2 regions of the Psychrobacillus sp. NPDC096426 genome follow, and region 1 is predicted to be linked to the other one. Evidence: riboswitches for the same ligand, from Rfam matches in the RefSeq annotation. Region 1 holds a riboswitch; the other holds the start of a gene.
The links. Region 1 has a riboswitch for cobalamin ahead of ACIQYS_RS12410 (ribonucleoside-diphosphate reductase subunit alpha). Riboswitches for the same ligand answer to the same signal wherever they lie in the genome.
Positions count from the first base shown of each region.

Region 2: linked by a shared signal. The riboswitch ahead of ACIQYS_RS21630 (ABC transporter substrate-binding protein) and the one ahead of ACIQYS_RS12410 (ribonucleoside-diphosphate reductase subunit alpha) in region 1 are both predicted to bind cobalamin.

Region 1 covers NZ_JBIWEX010000013.1:59,444-67,664, forward strand. Annotated here, with positions in the region: gene ACIQYS_RS12410 (ribonucleoside-diphosphate reductase subunit alpha) at 1-2,015, opposite strand, end outside; cobalamin riboswitch at 2,194-2,372, opposite strand; gene ACIQYS_RS12415 (undecaprenyl-diphosphate phosphatase) at 2,876-3,703, opposite strand; gene ACIQYS_RS12420 (DedA family protein) at 3,713-4,315, opposite strand; gene ACIQYS_RS12425 (metallophosphoesterase) at 4,315-5,403, opposite strand; gene ACIQYS_RS12430 (lmo0954 family membrane protein) at 5,627-5,980, shown strand; gene ACIQYS_RS12435 (PspA/IM30 family protein) at 5,994-6,632, shown strand; gene liaF (cell wall-active antibiotics response protein LiaF) at 6,760-7,461, shown strand; gene ACIQYS_RS12445 (sensor histidine kinase) at 7,458-8,221, shown strand, end outside.
Region 2 covers NZ_JBIWEX010000041.1:17,138-25,358, forward strand. Annotated here, with positions in the region: gene ACIQYS_RS21610 (pyridoxal phosphate-dependent aminotransferase) at 1-1,010, opposite strand, end outside; gene cbiB (adenosylcobinamide-phosphate synthase CbiB) at 997-1,956, opposite strand; gene ACIQYS_RS21620 (adenosylcobinamide amidohydrolase) at 1,959-3,428, opposite strand; gene ACIQYS_RS21625 (FecCD family ABC transporter permease) at 3,430-4,413, opposite strand; gene ACIQYS_RS21630 (ABC transporter substrate-binding protein) at 4,418-5,386, opposite strand; cobalamin riboswitch at 5,691-5,830, opposite strand; gene argS (arginine--tRNA ligase) at 6,063-7,730, opposite strand; gene ACIQYS_RS21640 (YwiB family protein) at 7,731-8,150, opposite strand.

The sequences.
Region 1 (8,221 bases):
AAATAAGCCGATTTATAAAACCATGTCGTCTCGGAATTCAAATCAGGCACAGTTACAGGAATTTTGTAATCCTTCTTCTCTTCGGAATAGAATTTTTGGAAAATCGGGTCAATACTTGCCGTGCTTCCAGCTAAAATAGATGTCGATGAGTTCGGTGCAACTGCCATTAAATAGCCGTTACGAATTCCATTTGTAGCGACTTCATGGCGTAATTCATTCCACTGTTCGCTGTCGTACTGGCGATTTTCAAAGTAAGCTCCTGTTTGCCAATCTGACCATTCAAATAAAGGATAAGCCCCTTTTTCTCTCGCTAATTCACTTGATGCCTGGATTGTTAGGAAAGCGACTCTCTCATATAACTTATCTGCAAACTCTACTGCTTCATCGGATTCCCATCGAATATTTTTTAGAGCAAGTAGGTGATGCCATCCAAACGTACCAAGACCGATTCCACGGTATCTTGCATTCGTGCGCTCCGCTTGCGGAACTGGAATCATATTTAAGTCGATAACATTATCCAACATGCGCACTTGGATTTTGATTAAGCGTTCCAATACATCCGCTGGAACTGCTCGTCCCAGATTAATAGAAGATAAGTTACAAACAACAAAATCCCCAGGTTTACGACGAGTGACAATAATATCGTCTTCTAATTGAATCGATTCGAAAGAAGTAGCGCTTTGGTTTTGGAAAATTTCTGTACAAAGATTACTGCTGTACACCATCCCTGCATGCTTATTTGGATTACTTCGATTCACCTCATCACGGTAAAACATAAAAGGCACACCTGTTTCAAGCTGAGAGCGCATAATTCGTTTCATCAAGTCGATTGCTGGAACTGTTTCGCGAGATAAGCGATAGTCATTCACGCATTCTTCGTATTTTTGTCGGAATGACCCTTCGCCACGTTTTTCGTCGTAAAAGTCTTCTAATGAATAACCTTTTAACTGGCGAACTTCATGTGGATCAAATAAATGCCATTCTTCCCGTGCATCTACTTTTTCCATAAACAAATCTGGTAAGCAAACACCAGTGAAAATATCATGTGCGCGAAGACGATCATCTCCGTTATTTAGTCGCAAATCTAAAAATGTAAAAATATCTTTATGCCAAACATCTAAGTAAACAGCAATTGCCCCTTGACGTTGTCCAAGCTGGTCCACACTTACCGCTGTATTATTTAATTGCTTGATCCAAGGCAAGACACCACTGGATGCTCCTACAAATCCACGAATCGACGAACCTCGACTTCTTACTTTTCCCATATATACGCCAATTCCACCCCCAAATTTTGATAGGGTCGCAACGTCTGTATTACTGTCGTAAATTCCTTGTAAACTGTCATCGACTGTATCGATGAAACAACTTGAAAGCTGTCCATGAGGCTTCCCTGCATTCGAAAGAGTCGGCGTTGCAACTGTCATATATAAACTGCTCATTGCCCAGTAGGATTCTTTAATTTTAGCAAGACGATTTTCTTTTTCGTCTTTCATAAGCGTCATTGCTATTAACAACCAGCGCTCTTGTGGAAGCTCCACAATGGATTTATCAAAGTCTCTTGCAACGTATCGATCTAGCAATGTTTTCAATCCGATATAGGTAAATAAATAATCACGCTCTGGCACGATTATTTCAGCTAATTGTTGGAGTTCCTCAGATGAATAGGACTCCGCAATTCGTTGATCGTAAAGCCCTTTAGAAATTAGTGCTTGTACATTACTTTCAAATTTTCCATATACCCCGTCCGGAGATGTCCCTCTTTGTGCTGCTACTTTTTCATAAACATCTTGCAAATGGATGCGCGCTGCGACAAATGTCCAGTACGTCTCTTGTTCATCTAAAAAGCTTAGTGCTTCTAGCGACATCGACTTAGCCCATGCGGATGTCGTTCCTTCTGGAAATTTCGCTATCCATTTTTCATGTACTTTCACTAATGGAGCAATATTTCCTTCTCCGAATTCGTTTATTAGTTGGTGCAATAGTTCTTCTTTTGTTGTGTTTAATATAGTTGTCATATAGTCTCCTCCTTAGTTAAATGTGCTGCTTGCTCCTTGGGCCACAAAAAAGCGATGACCTAGCCTCTTCGGCTGAGTCATCGCTCAAAATGTAAAGTAGGAAACAATAGGACAATCCCTTCAGAATGAGTAAGAAAGAGTCCTTCGCCTCCACCTCTCAACCCCCGAAGAAAGTGTTGCTTCGTACGACAAAAAGGCAGGTCTACTGGCTCGTGTTTCATCCTTCTGTTGTCCTTCCCACGATTGCTCGCAGTGGCTATTTCAACAGTCGTCTACACTTACAGTTGCGGGGACAGCTTCGGCATTTCACCGAATTCCCTTTTAAACCGTAACGGTACCTAATTATCGTTCACATACTATATATTGTGTTTCTTTTATTTATATAGCCTAACATATTGTGTTTAAACATGTACAGAGGAAAGAAACAATTGCATCCAAAGAATCATTTTGACAATTTTTTGATCAACTAAAAACTAGAAGTGGACTTTAGTGTATCTTGTTTTCCGAGCTTTCTATGAGGAATAGTGGTCGTAAAAATAATGCGCAATATTTCCCTTAGTACTAGCGATACAGCTTAGCTAGCAAATTCCTTGGATTGGAGCGGAAGGCGGCGACACCTGCCGGATGAGTGAGAAGATGAGACTTCACATCGTACGCTTAAGCGTCGGTGAAGGCTCATCGCTCACCCGGCGGAAAGCGTCCGTCTGAAGCGGAAATCCCAGCGGTTATTTCCTTAAGACGCACTATAATCTAGAAAGTGGTGCACCCTTTGTCATTATGGGAATTATCCACATTTGTGTACTTTATAATTTTCCTAAGACATAAAAAGACGGACATCTGTAAAATGTCCGCCTTTTTTATTACGTAAATACAATAATTGCTAACACCGCCGCTAATACCAAACGATAAATTGCAAATGGCATTAATTTAATACGCGATATCAATTTCAAGAAAAATTTAATCGAAATAAGCGCGAATACAAATGCACTTATAAAACCTACTACATAAAAACCTAAGTCATCCATATTAATCTGCTCCCAGTTTTTCAGAACAGACACTAGGCTTGCTCCAGCCATAATTGGCACTGCCATAATGAACGTGAAATCTGCCGCTGTTTTATGGCTCAACCCGAATAATACCCCACCTGAAATCGTTGCACCTGAACGAGAGAAACCTGGCCATAATGATAGACATTGCACAAGACCTACTTTAAATGCTTGTGCATATGTAATTTGATCTAAACTAACGATTTTCGGTTTTTTCGGTCCAAACTTATCCGCAACAATCATTAAAATGGATCCAGCTACAAGGCTGTATATAACTGTTTTTACACCAAATAAATTATCATCAATAAAGTCCTTTAAAGCGAATCCTAAAACAATCGCAGGAAGCATACCAACAATCACATGTAACAAATTGAACTGTTTACTCGATTGCTCACTTTCTATTTTATACAATCCTACTAAACTAAATAGTCGTTTCCACATAACTACTACTACCGCTAATATAGAGCCTAATTGCACAACAATTTTAAATGTATTAGCTGAATACATCCCTAAAAACTGTTCCGTTTTCAACCACATATCATCAACAATGATCAAATGCCCCGTGGATGAAACAGGTGCAAACTCCGTCATACCTTCAACAAAGCCTAAAATTAATGCTTTTAATAACTCTAAAAGTTCCATAAGATCTCCTTAGTCGCGTTTTTTAAAATACCAAACAAGAAATGCAATACCTACAATTGCTAAAATAGCATACACGATATTCGAGTAAATATCCATATACCCTACGATTTGATCCCAATTCTCTCCGACCGCTGCTCCAACCGAAACTAAAGCCGTATTCCAAATGAGCGTTCCTAAAGTTGTAAATAATAAGAATAACCCAAACTTCATATTCGACATACCAGCTGGAATCGATATTAAGCTTCTAACAAGCGGAACAAGTCTTCCGAAAAACACTGCCCAAACGCCGTATTTATTAAACCAAGCGTCCGCTTTATGAATATCTTTAATCGATAAACGTAAGAACTTCCCATACTTCTGAACTATTTTCTCTAAACGCTCTACATCTAACAGCGTACCGATCCAATACAAAATAGCTGCTCCAATAACCGAGCCGGCCGTTGACGCAACAATTATCCCGAACTTGGTCATCATTGTTGTAGTCGTCATAAATCCTCCGAGCGTTAAAATAACTTCAGAAGGGATTGGCGGGAAAATATTTTCGATTAATATTAATAAAAATACACCAAGATAACCAAACTGATTCATCCAGTCTGCAATCCACGCTTCCACTATACTTCCACGTCCCCTAACTTAATATTTACTGACCATAACTCCGATTGGCTCCCTAAACGAATAGGTGGACCCCAAAAACCAAAGCCGGAAGATACTATAGCATGCAAGCTTCCTTTTTGTTTATACCCGTAATCTAATTCAAATAATTTCCGAGTAAAAAGATGATTCGGCCACATTTGCCCACGGTGTGTATGTCCAGATACGTGAAAATCAGTGCCCTCTTTTTCTGGAATCAATAAATTCGAAGGTGTATGATCCATCACAAACCATGGGAGATTGTGTTCTTGCGGTGCTAAATCTGAAAGTTGCTTTCTTTCTTTATTCGTTAAATCTTCTCTTCCAGTTAAATAGAACGAATCTGCTACTACAATAGTTTCATCTAGTAACATTTTTACATTAGAAGCTTCCATCTCTTCTACTAATAGCGGGATTTGCTTGCCGTAATACTCATGGTTTCCAAGTACTCCATAATTACCATACGTAGAAGTGAGTTGTTTCATTACCTCAGACATTCCTTTTTTCACAAACCAAATTGGATCGTCATCGACTAAATCGCCAACTAATAATACTACATCTGGACGCTCTTCGTTCGACTTTTTCACAAAACGTTTTAAATGCGCCTTATTGGATAATAAACCAAGATGAAAATCAGAGGCAACTACCACTTTTAACTCATCAAGATTCGCTTCCTTTTTGGGTAACGTAATGGAAAGCTCACGAACAACGGGTGTATATGCATTGTACGTTCCAATAACAACACTTAATACAAATAAAAGGAAAACAATCGAACCTATGACTATGAGTTGATCTGGCATGATCCATGTCATAATTGTTGCTAATGGAAAAAGGATTATCCCATACTGCATAATAATCATCCAATAGGAACCTATTATATGAAACAACCGTAATCGATGGTCGATTCTAGCAATTAACAAAGCATATGCAATTAATGCCCATATAACAAAGAAAACTAATTTATTTACAGGCATAATAGCTTCTAACCATGTAAGGACACTCCAACCAAAGTAAAACACTATGGCAGAATAGACAAGAATTACTGTTAAAATAGCGCCTATTTTCTTCATGTTCTGCTCTCCAATTTATGTATTTTTCATTAGTATAGCAGATTTTGAAAGGAGATAATCGCGCAAGCGCAAATTCAAAATTTGCACTCAATCACACGAGGTGAGATTGATCTTATTAGGATTACTACGCCTCTAGACCGATACGAAAATCATTTCTAAGCCCGTTTTGAGAAGATCGTGGAATTGATAAGCTATAACTACAAACGAGAGGAGGAACACTCACATGAAAAAATTTGGTTTATTAGTACTCGGTATTATTGCAGGAATCGTAGCCCTTGCTAACTTAGGTTCCCTATTAGGATTAGGCGTGTCGGCGTTAATCGTATTTGCGGGGATACACTTCTATTTAAAAAGTGAATCTACTTTCTTGAAAATCTTTTGGGCAAGCGTTGGTATTCTTGGGTTAATCTCTGCAGTAGTGAACGTACCTGGTTTCTTCGGAATTTTGGCAATCGTAGGTGTCTGGTACGTAGTTAGAAAATGGAATAACGAAAATGTAAGCTTTTCAAAACCAGTAGTAAAGTCAGATGACCCATTTGTCAATTTCGAAAAACAATGGAACGAACTTTCAAAATAAGGAGGAAACAAACATGACATCATTATGGAATCGATTAAAATATTCAGTAGAGGCAGATTTACACAAACTATTCGATAAAAAAGAAGAAAAAAACCCAATCGCAATGCTGAACCAATACATCCGTGAAGCAGAAAAACAAACAGAGCAAACTGGTAAATGGTTAGAACGCCAAGGACAATTAAAACAACAGCTTGAAAAAGAGCTTGCGGAAACTACGGAAATGGTAGAAAAACGTACGCGTCAAGTAGAGCTTGCTACTGCAAGCGGTGAAGAAGATTTAGTCGCTTTTGCACAAGCGGAAGTAGATGCTTATAGCGAAAGAACAGCTGTCTTACAAAACAGTATTTTACAAACTACCGAAGAACTTTTCGGGTTAGAGCGTAAATACGAAGAGATGAAGCACAAAATTAAAGACATGAAAGTGCGTCAATTACAATTAATGGGCAAAGAAAACGTAACACGTGCGCATCACCAAATGGATCGTGTGCTGCAACCAGAACAAAAAGAAAAAAACTTCGGCACATTCCAAGAGATGGAACATTATATCGAACGCCTAGGACAAAAGATTGAAATAGAACATGAAGTAACTTCGATGGAACAACGTTTATTAATGTTAGAAAAAAACGCACAAACGAAGCAAGAAATTGTGTAAACTATAGATAATGATGAGGGGAAGTAATTTTATCTTCTCCTCTATTTATATCTTTACGAACAATAAGATATGTACTTAACGTTTTAAGTCTGTATCTTACTGTTCGTATAAAAAGGAGGGAAACTGTATGAAGGAAAACCAAACGAACAAGCTTGCCTTTATTCTCATCTGTTTTGTTTTTCTTATGTTCATTGAGGCTACAGTTTTTGGAAACGGTAGTATTGTATTAGCCCTTCTTGGCATTGGAATGATCTATTTTAGCCTTCGTAAACAACGTCGTTTTTTATTTTGGACTGGGGTCATCTTTCTTCTTATAGCTGTTTTTTCTATGTGGAGTTTGCGACTTTTACTGATGGCCATTATGATGTACATCCTTTACAAGCTTTGGAAAAATGAACCGATCCGTAATATGGTCCGACCATTTGGTAATGTATATGAAGAAACACAAAATAGTATCATTCAAAATAAGTTATTTTCCGCACAAACGACTCCTTTTCAAGCGTATGAATGGCAGGATGTCCATGTACAAGGTTTTTATGGAGAGCATGTGATTGATGTGACGGAAACCGTTTTACCGAAAGGTACATCTTTTATTTCTATTCGTCAAACGCTCGGAAAAGTGGTCATTTATGTTCCGTATGAAATTCCTGTACGACTCCATTACGCAACAATTATTGGAGAAGCGAGTATTTTCGGACGTGGCGCTCAGCGCTTATGGAACCAATCTATCGTATTAAAGGATGGTTATTTGAATGATGTGACATATGCTTCGGAGTTAGTAATCACTGTATCTACATGGATCGGGGATATCGAGGTGATTCGCAAATGAAGATTTTTCTAGGGCAAGGTTTTTCTATTTTTATTATTTTATTGGCACTGGCAGCTCTTCTTTTATATGCCGTCTGGGGTTGGCCAAACGATCTAATATGGTGGTCTTTACTAGAAAATACGTATGCACAAATACCTTTGGGGGTTTGGATTATTGTTGTGTTAGCATTTATGAGTTTTAGTTTTTCATTGAACACACTTCAAAAGGTACGGGACCAAGAAAAAAAGATTGAAACAGGCTTACGACCATTGTTAGAGGCAGAAACTTATGTACCGAGCAAAAAAAAATATGTGTATTCCAAGCGACTGCAGGTTACAGCTAATCAGTTAGAACAACTCATTTTTACGCAACGAAAAACATTACAACGAATAACAAATGAAAAAGCAGAAGCACAAGATAAGCTTATTCAAGAACGAATCGTCCAAGAAAGACAAAGATTGGCAAGAGAATTGCATGATTCAGTTTCACAGCAACTATTTGCGGCATCGATGCTTCTTTCTACAATGGTGGAAATAGAGGAATCGCAGCACGGTGAAGCTTCTAAAACATTAATGCAAACCGAAAAAATTGTGCAACAAGCCCAGCTGGAAATGCGGGCATTACTTCTCCATCTACGTCCAGCAGCTTTGCATGATAAATCATTGAAGCAAGGAATGGAAGAACTTTTAGTTGAGCTTCAACAAAAAGTATTTTTCACCATACGGTACCGTTTAGAAGAAGTAGCATTACCAAAAGGGGCGGAAGATCATTTATTCCGCAT
Region 2 (8,221 bases), on a different contig from region 1:
TCTTTCATGCCAACTCGAAACCATTTCCCTTCGAGCCCTTTAAAGTTTTCTGTATGGCGAAGGACGCATCCTTTTGTTAATAAATACTCAAAAAACACTTTTGAGCGAGTAGGATTCGGTAGTCGGAAACAAATAAAGTTCGTCGAAGAAGGTAATACAACACAGTTCCACTTTGCTAGAAAATCGGTAAACCACTCCCGCATTTCCGTTGCATAAGCAATTGCTTGCATACGATATGCCTCTTCCTTCAAACATTCTGCCCCTATCGTCGTAGCTACTGCATTACTATTCCAATGCGACAACCGAGAGCGAATATCCTTAACAAAGGCTTCGCTTCCGACTGCATAGCCGAGACGTAAACCTGGAATTGCATACATTTTCGTCATGGAACGTACGACGATAACGTTTGGAAAATCGTTTAAATATGGGATAAATGATTCTTTCTCATCGATAAAATCGAGAAAAGCTTCGTCTAAAATCACTTCACATTTATATCTTTTCGCATATTCCGCTATTTGCACTATTTCTTCTAATGGGATCAAATAGCCGGTCGGATTATTTGGCCTACAAATATAAATAACTTCCGCGATCTCTATTTCATCCAATACTTCGTTTAAAGGAAGCGCTCCAACTGCTATTATTTCTTTTGTGTACACGTTGTAAGGAGCAAGTGTCGCTTCGTATTCCGAAAAAGTTGGATGAACCAGTACTGCCCGTTTACGTTCATAACGTTTGGCGAGACTTGCGAATAGTTCTGCTGCTCCGTTTCCAACGATGATGTTACTAGTTGGTACATGGTGATAGTTTGCAGCAGCGGATAGAAAAGGCTCTCCATTAGGATCTGGGTATTTGGTGATTAAGCCAGCATAGGTCGACCATCTTTCCTTCACAAATGTTGGTGGACCTAATGGATTTACATTTTCACTATAATCAATTACTATTTCCGGCATGTTAATCCCTAGTCGTTCATATACATGATGGGCATTTGCCCCGTGATTAGGTAATGCCATACAAAATCCCTCCAATTACCATCATCCAAAGCCAAAATAGAAATACAGCTGTATGCAAATGCGAGATCGTACTTAGTATATGATTGGGTGATAAAGGAACCTCTCCACTTCCCATGCGGGCTCGGTCCGAAACAATCCCTTTATATGTATTGATACCTCCGAGTTGAATGCCAAGCTGATAGGCAGTCGCGGCTTCTAAATAGCCACTATTTGGGCTTGGATGCTTTTTCGCATCAAACCACCAGCCCTTCATACGCTTGTTAAATGGTAATGCACTTTCTTTTTTGCCCCAAAGCATAATAAGGTAGCCAGTCAAACGGCTTGGTATATAGTTCGCTACGTCATCGAACTTTGCAGAAGCATACCCGAAATCTTCATACTGCTCATTTTTATAACCAACCATTGAATCGAGCGTATTAATTGCTTTATATATCCAAAGCCCGGGAGCACCTGCAAACACAAAGGCATAAAAAAGTGGGGCCGTAATGCCATCACTAATATTCTCAGACACTGTTTCTACGACGCCACGTGTAATTTCTTGTTCATCTAACTTGTCCGTATCTCTTCCAACAATCCATGATAACTTTTCTCTAGCAGCGGGCAAATCGTTTGCAACTAGCGGTTTATACACATCCAATGCCGCTTCTTTTAAACTTTTTTGCGCTAGTCCCGACGCGATTAGTATACTTTCTACTGCGATTCCGACCAGCATATGAATGGAATACGCACTTACTAAAAGCGCAATCGTGACGGAAAATGTTATTCCAACTACGATAAATACAAGTAGAAACCCTTTCGCTTTCTTCGCTCTTCCTTTATTTAGCCAAGTGGTCAGTTTCGAAATAAGCATTCCGATCCATCGAACGGGATGTGGCCAATTCGGTGGGTCGCCGATTAATCTATCGAGTAGGAGCCCTATTGCTATAGCTATTATATGTGGACCCACTTCTATTCCCAGCCTTTTGCTTTTTTGTAAATTTGGATTGCTTCGACTGTACATTCATAGACGCCTAGCCCGATTTTTTTGCCAACTTCCGTAATAGGACCAGCATATGGAATATGTACTCCGTGTTGCGTTGCTGCAACTAGTACGCTATCTGTTGATGTTCCAGTTGCGATTGTGCCGGTGCGAGTATCTTTCACTTGTTCAAATGCAAGTGCTTTCGTTTTCGCTTCAGTTGCGGTAATTACTGCTTGAATAAACGCTTCTTCCGCTAATTCCCCATTTATTATTATCCACGTGTTAATTGTACCTATTGCGGGTAATGCTTCCACTTCATTAGCTTTTGCCACATCTACTGCATTGCCAACTCCCGCTGTCACCATGATGATGACGGAGCCGAAATCACCGTAGTATTGTTTTATGACGGCGTCTTCTGTATGCACTGCGGTCATCATTCCTACCGTTTCTGTTTCAGAATATCCGCGATTGGCAAGGTATTGCTGCATTTCCGTTTGTGCATTGTCAATATTATAGTGGGCATCTACTCTTCTATTTACAAACGTTCGGTACCAACCAGTCCCAGCATTTATTACTGCGGACGACCATGTTTTTAATTGATGCTCTGCTTGGAATACGACTAATTCATCCGTCACTTGAAAGTTTTCTGTCGTAATCAGTTTCTCATGACGCTGTTCTATTATATCCGGCAGTATCGTAATTTGAGGCTTCGGACGTTCCGGGTGTGGATTTGTGCTTACCCTGGCTTTATATACTGTTTCGATTTGGCTTTTCATTACTACTTCATGCGGTTCTCCGATGACTTTTACTTCGCCTTGATCCATTAATAGGAGTCGGTCACAGTATAGTGCTGCGAGATTTATATCGTGAAATATACTGATAATCGTCATTTCGTTTTCATTTGCTTGCGTTTTGATCGTATCAAGCAATTGTTTTTGGTGTGCAATATCTAAATGGTTCGTCGGTTCATCGAGTAATAGTATCGGGGCTGCTTGCGCAAGCGCTTGCGCTACAAATACACGCTGTTGCTCCCCGCCGGACAATAGATCTAACATGTGATGCTCGTATCTTTCTATCTCCATTTGTTTCATTGCCCAGGCAACAGCCGCGTCGTCTTCGTTTGACCAAGAAGCAAACAAGCCACTTTGATGGGGGTATCGACCGAGTGCAATCGTATCTCTTACGGTATGGGAAAAGGCATGACTATGTAGTTGTGGAAGAACCGCCATTTTTTTCGCAAGCTCTTTCGACGAATAAGAATTTAATGATTTACCATCTATTAGTACATTTCCGGATTCCATATGCAGTATTCCACTGATTACTTTTAATAATGTGGATTTTCCGCTCCCGTTTGGACCAAGGATTCCAAGCATTTCTCCTTTTCCAACATGAAAGGAGACATTTTTAACGATTAATTGGTGATCATATCCACCCGATACATTTTCCACTTGTAACATATCAAATGCCCCCTTTTTTTCGTTGTCTAAAGAAAATAAATGCAAAAACTGGTGCACCGATAAACGCTGTAATGACGCCAATAGGCAGTTCCGTCGGCGCAATAATCGTACGAGACACTAAATCACAAATGATTAATAACGCCGCCCCGTTTATAAAGCTAAGCGGTAATACATGCCGATTGTCTGAACCAAATAAAAGCCTCGTCATATGTGGAACGACAAGTCCGACAAATCCAATCGTTCCAGACACCGCAACCGCCGTTCCAGTAAGCATCGAGCCACCGATTAAAATCATCGTTTTTCTTTTCTTCACATCGACTCCTAAATGCTGTGCACGCTCTTCGCCAAACAGCATCGCATTTAACTCTCTTCTGTTAAACCACAATAAAAGCGTGCCAATAATCACAAAAGGTAAAGCCATTTGTACAAAGCTCCAACCGCGCATCGACACACTTCCTAGAAGCCAGCTAATAATTTGACGTAGCTCTTCCCCCGTAAGTGCAATCATTAATGAAATAACCGAGCCTAAAAAAGAACTAAAAATAATACCGGTTAAAATGATCGTTTCCATTTTCATCGCTCGATCGACTAGCTTTGCAAATGAAATAACAAGTAGCATTGTCACTAATGCACCGATCATACTGAAAACAGGCAACGTGAATATTCCTAAAAATGGCACCGAAATACCGAAAAAGAGCGTAGTCACGGCACCTACTGAGGCACCGGACGACACTCCTAACGTATAAGGATCGGCAAGCGGATTTTTTAACAATCCTTGAAACGCAGCACCTGCAATAGCTAGTGATGCACCAACTAGCCCTGCAAGCACAACACGCGGCATGCGAATTTTCCAAACAATATTGGACGCGATTGCATCTGCTCCCGTATCCCATAATGTGCTGATCGGTACCTTTACAGATCCGACCGATACACCAAGCCAAATTGCAACGAAAAGCGCAGCAACCGACAAGATGTAGCCGATCATGGCTTTACTCACTAAATACCTCTGGGTAAATTGCCTTCGCGATTTCTTCTAATCCTTCTGCAAGACGTGGACCTGTACGACTCGTTAAGTTTTCATCTACTTGTACAACCGCATCATTTTGCACAGCTGTAACCGTATCGAAACCATCACGAGCTTTCACACTCTCTACGATTCCATCTACATAACTATACATAACAATGATTACGTCTGGGTTACGACTTACGATTTCTTCCGGCGATATCATAAACCAGCCTTCTTGATCTGCTGCGATATTTTCTGCATTGACCATATCTAAAATTTCTTGCATGAACGTCCCTTTACCAGGTGTGTAAATTTCCGGAACATCTGAAGTTTCTACGAATACTGTTTTCTTCGTTTCTACTTTTGCTACTTTTTCTTTCACTTCTTCTACTTTTGCTTTCATATCTTCTACAATTTTTTGTGCCTCTGCTAATTTACCTGTAGCACGTCCAATTTGTTCGATTGTTGTATATGTTTGATTGAAGTCACCTGCATTCTTCACAACAAATACTTTCACACCAGCATCGCGGATTTGTTGTAAACCAGCTTCCCCCATCCCTAACATAGACTCGTGTGCAAATACGATGTCTGGATTCATCGATACAATTTTTTCAACGTTGAATTCCATTCCGCCAATTTTCTCTTTTTCTAGCGCTTCTGCTGGATAATTGTCAAAATCATTCACACCAACGATTTCATCATTTAACCCAAGAGCAAATAAAATTTCTGTATTACTTGGGATCATAGATACGATTGTTTTTGGTGCTTCTTCTAAGGTTATTTCATTTTCGACAGCATCCGTCATTGTTATCGGAAATTCTGTTTCTGTTACTGCTTCTTCTTGTTGGGCATTGTCGTTATTTTCGACAGGTGTTTCTTCTTTTTGTCCACATCCTACTAGGAGCAATACTGCTAATGCGGATGTCATCCATAATTGCCATAATTTCTTCATCTGTTATTCCCCCATTTTCTGTGTATATCAATTACGCCTCGGCATAATTGCGTCCAGATTTTGAATCGTGGCCTGCGTGATGCAGGTCAGTTAGCCGTTGTCGCATGGATGCGACGGTTTTAGGCTAACATCAGCCTAAGACTCCTTTCAAAATCTGTGACATCCGCCGGAGGCTTTATCTTCATTCACTGAATGAAGATAAAAAAACTCTCGTCCAGTTGAACGAGAGATAGAATAGGTATAAATCTGCTAGGTTTGCCATATGCCAAGCTGACTCACACGTAACCTATCCTCGTAGGCATTAAAGTGTTTACTCATAAAGGCAGGTTTTCTGACTCATGATAGCGGACTATCATATACAGTGGCGGGACCGTGCTGGATTTGAACCAGCTTCCCTTTTAACTTGCTAGGTTAGTAGCAAGCACCTTTATTTTCGAAATATTTTGCATGCATCGACTTAATTATACATGAAATAGATTTGTTGTCGACAGGGATTTTATTGGCACGAATTAAAGTGAAAATATCATTTTCCAACTAAGACGCTCATTTTTACAACTAAATATCTTGAAATTACAACTAAAAAAACCAAAATTACAACTAAATCATGAATTTTTACAACTAAATACTTTCCCCACAAAAAACACCCCGACCAGGGTCGAAGTGTTCAAAAGTAGTATTACATTTTTTCCGGAGCTGCCACGCCGATTAAACGTAGAGCATTGGCGATTGTTTGGCGAGCAGATGTTACTAGTGCTAGACGAGCGCCAGTTAGTGCTACGTTTTCTGCATCAAGTACTTTATCCGCATTATAGAAGCTGTGGAATGTTGCTGCAAGCTCTTGAATATAAGTTGCAACGCGGTGAGGCGCACGAAGTTTTGCTGCATCTGCTACCACTTGTGGGAAGTCACCGATTTTTTTCAATAAGTCTAATTCTTTTTCACTTTGCAATAACTCAAGTGAATCAGTTGATGCTTTCAACTCTTGCGTCTCAGCTGCGCGTAAAATTGAACAAATACGGGCATGAGCATATTGTGCATAATACACTGGGTTTTCATTCGACTGAGAAACGGCTAAGTCCAAGTCGAAGTCCATATGAGAATCGCCTGAACGCATGCCGAAGAAGTAACGCACTGCATCTAGTCCAACTTCTTCTACAAGCTCACGCATCGTTACTGCTTTACCAGTACGTTTACTCATTTTCATTTTTTCGCCGTCTTTATAAAGTTGCACCATTTGAATAACCGAAACTTCTAGTTTTTCACGCTCGTATCCAAGTGCTTCAATCGCCGCTTTCATACGTGGGATATATCCGTGGTGGTCTGCTCCCCAAATATTTATCAGTTGGTCGAAGCCTCGAACTAATTTGTCTTCATGATATGCAATGTCTGGCAATAAATACGTGAATGATCCGTCACTTTTGATAAGTACACGGTCTTTGTCGTCGCCAAATGTTGTTGAGCGGAACCAAGTCGCCCCTTCTTCTTCAAAAATATGACCATTTGCTTTTAATTTATTTAATGCGACTTCGATTTTTCCATCTTCGTATAAAGAAGTTTCAGAGAACCAGTTATTAAAGCCTACACGGAAATCAGCCAAGTCTTTTTGTAATTTAGCAAGCTCTACTTTTAAACCATGTGCACGGAACGTTTTATAGCGCTCCTCATCTGACATTTGTACAAATTTATCGCCATGCTCTTTTACTAGATCTGCCGCGATATCGATAATATCTTGGCCACGGTATCCATCTTCTGGCATTTCTTTTTCTAATCCTAATGCTTCAAAATAACGTACTTCAATGGAAACAGCTAAGTTATGAATTTGATTTCCAGCGTCATTAATATAATATTCACGAGCTACATCGTATCCAGCGAAATCAAGTACATTGCATAATGAATCCCCTACTGATGCACCACGCGCATGACCTAAATGCAAGTCACCAGTTGGATTTGCAGACACGAACTCTACTTGGATTTTTTCACCAGCACCTGATTTTGTACGACCATAATCCGCCTGTTCCGTAAGTACCGCTTTAATTACTTCTTGTAAATAATCTTTACGTACCGTAATATTCATAAATCCAGGTCCTGCGATATCAATTTTCTCCATCATGGTACCTGACATATCTAGGTTTTCTATAATAGCGTCCGCAATTTGACGTGGATTCTTTTTCGCAAGTTTTGTTAATTGCATCGCGATATTCGTTGCATAATCGCCATTTGCTTTATCTTTCGGTGTTTCTAAATGAATAGAAGGTATTTGTTCTTCTGTTACAAGTTCCGCTTTCACAATTGCTTGTTCAAGTGCGGTTTTGATCGATTGTTGTACTTTTTCTACTGCGTTCATTTATTTCGCCTCCGTATAAATTAGTTCTAATGTATATGTACCTGCGATTTCTTCATTGATTAAAAGCTCATATTCTACTAGGAAATGACCATCTTCGAAATCGAGTTGCTTCGTATTTGTTGTAATCATCATTATGCCGTATCCTGAATCGTAGCTTCCTGTTTGAAGTTCTCCTTTTATGAATGGCAGTCGCATTTTCACACCGCCGCTTCGGAGAATTAAAGCAGAATCGCTATTTAGCTTCACCGTTGTTTTTACCGCTTTTTCATTTTGCATTTCTTCGTAAACTAAATAAGGTTGAGCCCCTTTTAACGTTAACTCACCTGTCGCCTGTATGTCGAATGTTTCCGCTGCGACATTTGGATGCCTGATTGTTGATCGTAAGCGGACATTTACTGTTTTTTTTATCGGTTGAGACATTGCGTTCATCCTTTGGAGCATTTTTAATATAACTTGTTTATTATAAGGCTAAAAGTATGGGAATGACAACT